Regions from separate parts of the Rhodopseudomonas palustris HaA2 genome, predicted to be linked through region 1. Evidence: predicted binding sites of a transcription regulator. Region 1 holds the regulator's gene; each other region holds the start of a gene.
What was found. The regulator LexA, encoded in region 1, represses DNA repair genes until DNA is damaged. The targets are predictions, from matches to a motif close to TGTTCNNNNTGTGTTCNG.
Positions count from the first base shown of each region.

Region 1 (2,270 bases):
GCTCGGCGCCGCCCTTACCGCCAACGACCAGCGCGAGGACTATCTGCGCGCCCGTCTGGCGCTGCGCGACGACGGACAATGGCTGGCGACGCCGGTCGACCGCCAGGATTCGTCGCTGCTGGCGCGGCTATCTGCAGCGCAGGCGCTGATCGTTCGCCCGCCGTTCGCGCCGGCGGCCGCGGCTGGCTCGCAATGTCTCATCCTTAAGCTTCCGGAATAGCGATCTGCGCATTTGTTGACCTCAAATTAAGAGGTTGCGGAACACATACTGAACATATAGTGTCCGTTCATGATTTGTTTCGAGTAGTTGCGCCTCGCCCGACTGTCTTCATGGCGCGATGAACGGACGGCACGACGACACGGCGATCGTCGCCAGACGTGGGGAATGATCGAGATGCTGACGCGTAAACAATTCGAGCTTCTGAAATTCATCAACGAGCGGCTGAAAGAAGCCGGCGTTCCCCCCTCGTTCGACGAGATGAAGGATGCGCTCGACCTGCGTTCCAAATCGGGCATTCACCGCCTGATCACGGCGCTGGAAGAGCGTGGCTTCATCCGCCGCCTGCCCAACCGCGCCCGTGCCATCGAGGTGATCAAGCTGCCCGACCTCGGCGGCAATAGCGGCGCTCGCCGCGGTTTCACCCCCAGCGTGATCGAAGGCAATCTCGGCAAGGTGCGGCCGCCGAGCCCGCAGCATGCCGAAGACGACTCCGATCGCAACGTCGCGGTGCCGGTGATGGGCCGGATCGCCGCCGGCACGCCGATCGAGGCGCTGCAGACCCGCAGTCACACCATCAGCGTGCCGCCGGACATGCTCGGTTCCGGCGAGCACTACGCGCTCGAAGTGCGCGGCGATTCGATGATGGATGCCGGCATCCTCGACGGCGACATGGCGCTGATCCAGCGCAACGAGAGCGCCGACACCGGCGACATCGTGGTGGCGCTGATCGACGAGGAGGAAGCGACGCTGAAGCGCTTCCGCCGCCGCGGCGCATCGATCGCGCTGGAGCCTGCCAATTCCGCCTACGAGGTCCGTATCCTGCCGCCCAACCGGGTGCGGATCCAGGGCAAGCTGATCGGTCTGTATCGCAAATACTGAGCCACGCGCCTTACTGAGCCACGCGCCGTCACGCCGCGGGCTCAGTCCTCGTCGTGCTGATCCAACGGCGCCGGCGTGGCATCGACCGGTGCGGGACGTGGACCCGCCCGCTGCGGCGGCGCGACGCCCGGCGGATCCCCGGCGGCAACGGCCGGCGCGGGCAACCACGGCCGGTCGCGCGCTATCGGCCGAACCGCCTCGGTCACGAATTCGCCGTCCCCGGCTGGATGTCGCCGCAGCGCCAGCGCGGCGCTGCCCGCGAGCATCTCCGTGCTGATCAGACGCGCCGCGCAGTCCGGCGGCGGCTGCGCCAGCGCTATGACCAATTTTGCGCGCGCGCAATCATCACCGATGCCATCGGCGCGGAACGACAGCGCCACCAACCCGCCATCAGCCAGCGCCGCGACGCAGCCATCGGCGTCGCACGACACCCCCTCGCGCAGCGAGGCCGCATCGACCGCACGAGGGTCGGCGTCGGCAGCCAGCCACTGCTTGACCCTGAAACTGTCGCCGCCGCTCTGCATCAGCCGCAGCCGGCCATCGGGCCCGCGCAGCGCGACCTGCCGGCCGTCGCCGGCGATCAGGATGTCCGGTTGCGGCGTCAGCAGCGCCCAGCCGGTTGCAAACGCCAGCAATGCCAGCCCGCCATAGCGCAGCGGCGTGCGCAACAGCCCGAGCAGGACGATGCCGAGCGACGCCAGCAGCAGCGGCCCGGTGCCGAACGCCGCGATCCGCCCGATTGCGCCCGGCAACGCCGCCACCCACAGCGCCACCACGATCATCCAGTCGATGCCGATCTCCATGATACGCCAGAACACCCCGTCGAGGCCGAACGGCATTGCCGCCAGCCCGAGCAGGCCCGCCGGCATCACCACGACCGACACGACGGGCATCGCCAGCAGATTGGCGATCACCCCATAGGGCGTGACGCGGTGGAAGTGATAGGCCGCATAGGGCGTGGTCGCGAGCCCCGCGACCAGCGACGCCAGCGCCAGCATCGCGATCTCGCGGCCGCCCCACAGCGCCGCGCGCGCCGTCGTCGAACTGTCTGCTGTCGCGAACAGCGCCGGCATGCCGATCTGCACCAATGCGACCAACCCCAGCGTCGCCGCGAACGACATCTGGAAGCTCGGATGCACCAGCGCTTCCGGCGCGATCAGCAGCACCACCA
Region 1 covers NC_007778.1:3,199,250-3,201,519, forward strand. The annotation lists gene RPB_RS14145 (molybdopterin molybdotransferase MoeA) at 1-220, shown strand, start outside; gene lexA (transcriptional repressor LexA) at 395-1,099, shown strand; gene RPB_RS14155 (ComEC/Rec2 family competence protein) at 1,141-2,270, opposite strand, start outside.

Region 2 (2,270 bases), 1.1 Mb from region 1:
AGAATCTGTTCGGCGATCAGGCCGGAGTTCTGGCGGATCGAGGCTTCGATCTTGGCGGTCATGTCCGGATTGGCGCGCAGGAACGCCTTGGAATTCTCGCGGCCCTGGCCGAGACGCTGGCTGTCATAGGAGAACCAGGCGCCGGACTTCTCGACGATGCCGGCCTTGACGCCGAGATCGAGAATCTCGCCCATCTTGGAAACGCCCTCGCCGTACATGATGTCGAATTCGACCTGCTTGAACGGCGGCGCCAGCTTGTTCTTCACCACCTTGACGCGGGTCTGGTTGCCGACGACTTCGTCGCGCTCCTTGATCTGGCCGATGCGGCGGATGTCGAGCCGGACCGAGGCGTAGAATTTCAGCGCGTTGCCGCCGGTGGTGGTTTCGGGCGAACCATACATCACGCCGATCTTCATCCGGATCTGGTTGATGAAGATCACCATGGTGTGGGACTTGTTGATCGAGGCGGTCAGCTTGCGCAGCGCCTGGCTCATCAGCCGCGCCTGCAGGCCGGGCAGCGCATCGCCCATGTCGCCCTCGAGTTCGGCGCGCGGCACGAGCGCCGCGACCGAATCGACGATCAGCACGTCGATCGCGCCGGAGCGCACCAGCGTGTCGGCGATTTCCAGCGCCTGCTCGCCATGATCCGGCTGCGAGATCAGAAGTTCATCGACATTGACGCCGAGCTTGCGGGCGTAGACCGGGTCGAGCGCGTGTTCGGCGTCGATGAAGGCGCAGATGCCGCCCTTCTTCTGGGCCTCGGCGGCGCAATGCAGCGCCAGCGTGGTCTTGCCCGAGGATTCCGGCCCGTAGATCTCGACCACCCGCCCCTTCGGCAGGCCGCCGACACCGAGCGCGATATCCAGCCCGAGCGACCCGGAGGAAATCGTCTCGATATCCATCGACCGGTCGTTCTTGCCGAGCTTCATCACCGAGCCCTTGCCGAACTGGCGCTCGATCTGAGACAGCGCAGCGGCCAGGGCCTTGGTCTTGTCCATGGAGGATCCTTCGACGATACGCAAAGCAGTGGGGGCAGCAGCCATATGAAGCTCCTTATGAACGGGATTCGCCGATGGGACAAACCGCGCCGGCCCAATGACCGGCCAAATCTATGTACACTTTTTGTTCTCCGTTCGCAATATGTTCCGCGCAGATTTTCGCGGACTGTTTGTTGGACAGCGCCTCATACCGGGACTGGCCCCTGTTGCGGCCGGCCCGTCGTCCTGGTCCGGCCTCCGGCCAACGTTCACTCTCTCACTCATCGCCGAACCAAACTCCCCGGGGCGTCGTTGCCGCTCGGACGGAGCAAACCCAGGAGAGAGCCATGTCCAAACTCACATCGATGACTTTCGCCGCCGTGCTGACGGCGGGGACCGGTCTGAGCGCTGCGAAGGCCGATCAACGCGGATCGCCGCACCGCTGAGGAGCCGCGCCCCTCGCCCATCGCCACATGATTAGCAACACGCCAGCCGCTGATCGCCAGGTACACGCAGCTACCACTGCGAGCCCGGCGCCGTTCGCTCCTTCCTGTGGATATCCACTGCATCTCCCCACGGATTGATTCACAACAATGTGGAATTGCACAGGTCGTGCATCATTGGTCAGATGTGGACACCTATCGGTTCCGATAGCTACGACGAAAGGCTGGATTTGGCAGTCATCGTCGACGGCCGGATCGAATGGATGGCCGGACCTTGTTGGCGGGTCGTCGGCGGGTGGGTGGATTGCGCGTCCTATGAATTCGTCGCACGGATGCCGACGCATTGGCGTCAGTCGAAGGCCGAGCCTGGCTCGGGGCGCCCGGCGCCCCCGATCGATCCCGACCGCGCCTTGACCGCTCCGAAGGGCGAGCCTTAGTGTGCGAGCCGTAGGGCCTATCGCCCGGATGTCAGCGTTCATCCTTTGTCAACAATGACCGCGCACTAATTGCGCTATGACGTTACAGCTCGCTCCCCCGAAGTCACCGGACAAGATCCGGGTGCTGTGCACCAAGTGCCGGGTGCCGTTTCGTGAGAAAATCAGAAACGTGCGCGAGGGCACGCAGGTGCAGTGCCCGAACTGCAACAGGCTGATCACGTTCTCGACCGACTCCGCCGATCTCGGGGTGCAGCGCGCGTTCACCGAGGTTCGGCGAATCAAGAACGGCCTGATGCTGTCGATTCATCGCAGCAGCGACGACGACGGCCTGTAAGCGACCGAGCGGCCGCGGCACGGGACGCTCGGGCAGCTGGTTCGGCGCAGCGGCTCTGCGTGCGCCAGCGCACGTTCAC
Region 2 covers NC_007778.1:4,281,706-4,283,975, forward strand. The annotation lists gene recA (recombinase RecA) at 1-1,043, opposite strand, end outside; gene RPB_RS18880 (hypothetical protein) at 1,934-2,191, shown strand; gene RPB_RS18885 (hypothetical protein) at 2,267-2,270, opposite strand, start outside.
Region 2: recA (recombinase RecA) is a predicted target of LexA. The motif match lies at 1,131-1,148, and genes of this name have one in related genera.

Region 3 (2,270 bases), 100 kb from region 1:
CTGGGCGTTCTTCGCCAGTTCGATCGTGCTGATCCCGATCGCCACCCTGCTCGGCCAGCTCACCGCGGCGCTGTGGATGAGTCTGTTCGTCTGGGGCGAGGTGGTGGTGCTGTTGCTGAACGGGATGCGCTGCCCGCTGACCGCGGTGGCGGCGCGCTACACCGACGATCGCGCCGACAATTTCGACATCTGGCTGCCGCGCTGGCTGGCGCGGCACAACCAGCGGATCTTCGGCACGCTGTTCGCCGCGAGCCAGGTGCTGCTTGGGTACGCGCTGGTCACCTCCGGAGCCTGAAACGGCAACGGCCGCCCGGTTGCCCGGACGGCCGCGCAGGTCCCCACCCGCCGAAACCTCAGAACGGAATATCGTCGTCCATGTCGCTGCCGCGGCCGCCGCCGCTCGCCGCCACCGGCCGGCGCGGCGCGCTGCTGGACGGGCCGCTCGAGCCGAAATCGCCGCCCGACGAATCATCGCCTCCGTAGCCGCCGCCACCACCGCTGCCGGGGCGGCCATCGAGCATGGTCAGAACCGAGTTGAAGTTCTGCAGCACGACTTCGGTGCTGTACCGTTCGGCGCCGCTCTGATCGGTCCATTTGCGTGTCTGCAATTGGCCTTCGAGGTAAACCTTCGAGCCCTTCTTGAGGTACTGTTCGGCGATCTTGCACAGCCCCTCGCTGAAGATCACCACGCGGTGCCACTCGGTTTTTTCCTTGCGCTCGCCGGTGGCGCGGTCGCGCCAGCTTTCCGAGGTCGCGATCCGCAGATTGGCGATCGGTCGCCCGTCCTGCGTCCGCTTGATCTCCGGATCAGCGCCGAGATTCCCGATCAGGATCACCTTGTTCACGCTTCCCGCCATCGCCGTCTCCTTCGACTCGAAACCAACCACCGCGCAAGGCCCGGCCCGATGCGGCAACACGCACCCGACGCCTCGCTGTCCCTGTAGCGCTTACGCTGTCCGCCGCGCGCCGCCCATCCTCTGGCGGTGGTAAACACGGCGCCCGCCCCCGTTATCCACGGATCGCGCGATAATGTTCTATTTTTGTTCGCAGTAAAAGCGAGAATGCCCGAGACTCATGGGGATTCTGCGATGGCTATCCGGCGGCCGCGTGGCGCCGTGACCAAAATTGGTAATTCGGTGCGGGCGAAAGGCGAATTGTTGCTGATGAATCATCGTGTTCCGCGGCCACTTCGTCGCCGAGTGTTGCTTTTCGGAGACGGCTTTTTCTGCGGAACCGCGTATATTTCCCCCACTGAATGAGGCGCTCGCGCCGTCAGCATTTGCCGCAGGGGACTCGGCAGACGCAGACCGAGACGGACAATTGGGGGACATTGCGATGAAGAAATTTTTGCTGGGAAGCGTGGCTCTGATTGCGTTGGGTGCGGCGCCGGCGATGGCTGCCGATCTGGCCGCCCGTCCTTACACCAAGGCGCCGCCGCCGATGATCGTCGCGATCTACGACTGGTCGGGCTTCTACATCGGCGCCAACGGCGGCTGGGGCACCAGCCGCAAGAGCTGGGATTTCTACGCGCCCGGCGCCCTCCTGCTGAGCGAAGGTTCGCATGACGCCTCCGGCGCCACCGCCGGTGGCCAGGTCGGCTACAACTGGCAGATGGGCTCCTGGGTGTTCGGCGTCGAAGCGCAAGGCAACTGGGCCGACTTCAAGGGCTCGAACGTCACCTTGCTCGGCGGCCTGTTCGACAATCACAGCAAGGTCGAAGCCTTCGGCCTGTTCACCGGCCGCGTCGGCTACGCCTGGAACAACGCCCTGCTCTACGCCAAGGGCGGTGCCGCGGTCGTCAACGACAAGTACGAATTCGTTCGGCGCGCCGACGGCCTCGTGACCGGAACGGCTTCGGAGACCCGCTGGGGCGCGTCGGTCGGCGCCGGCCTCGAATACGGCTTCACGCCGAACTGGTCGTTCGCCGTCGAGTACAATCATCTGTTCCTCGACAAGAAGGACGTCACCTTCACCAACACCGCTGTCGAGCGCATCAAGCAGGACGCCGACATCGTCACCGCCCGCATCAACTATCGCTGGGGCGGCCCGGTCGTCGCGAAGTACTGAGCTTCGCCACATCGGTTGAGACACGAAAGGCTGGCCGCGCGCCGGCCTTTCTGCTGTTTGGACCCCCAAGCGTCGCCGGCCTGTCGGGTGGGCCCCGGCCGACACGGCGCGCGATCTCCGATCAGCGCGGAACGACGATAGCCGGACGGCGGTGACGATCCAGCCGCCAACAATCGGTTGATGACCGCGCCGCGGCTCTGGAA
Region 3 covers NC_007778.1:3,097,171-3,099,440, forward strand. The annotation lists gene RPB_RS13670 (hypothetical protein) at 1-295, shown strand, start outside; gene RPB_RS13675 (single-stranded DNA-binding protein) at 354-857, opposite strand; gene RPB_RS13680 (outer membrane protein) at 1,336-2,067, shown strand.
Region 3: RPB_RS13675 (single-stranded DNA-binding protein) is a predicted target of LexA. The motif match lies at 1,031-1,048, and genes of this name have one in related genera.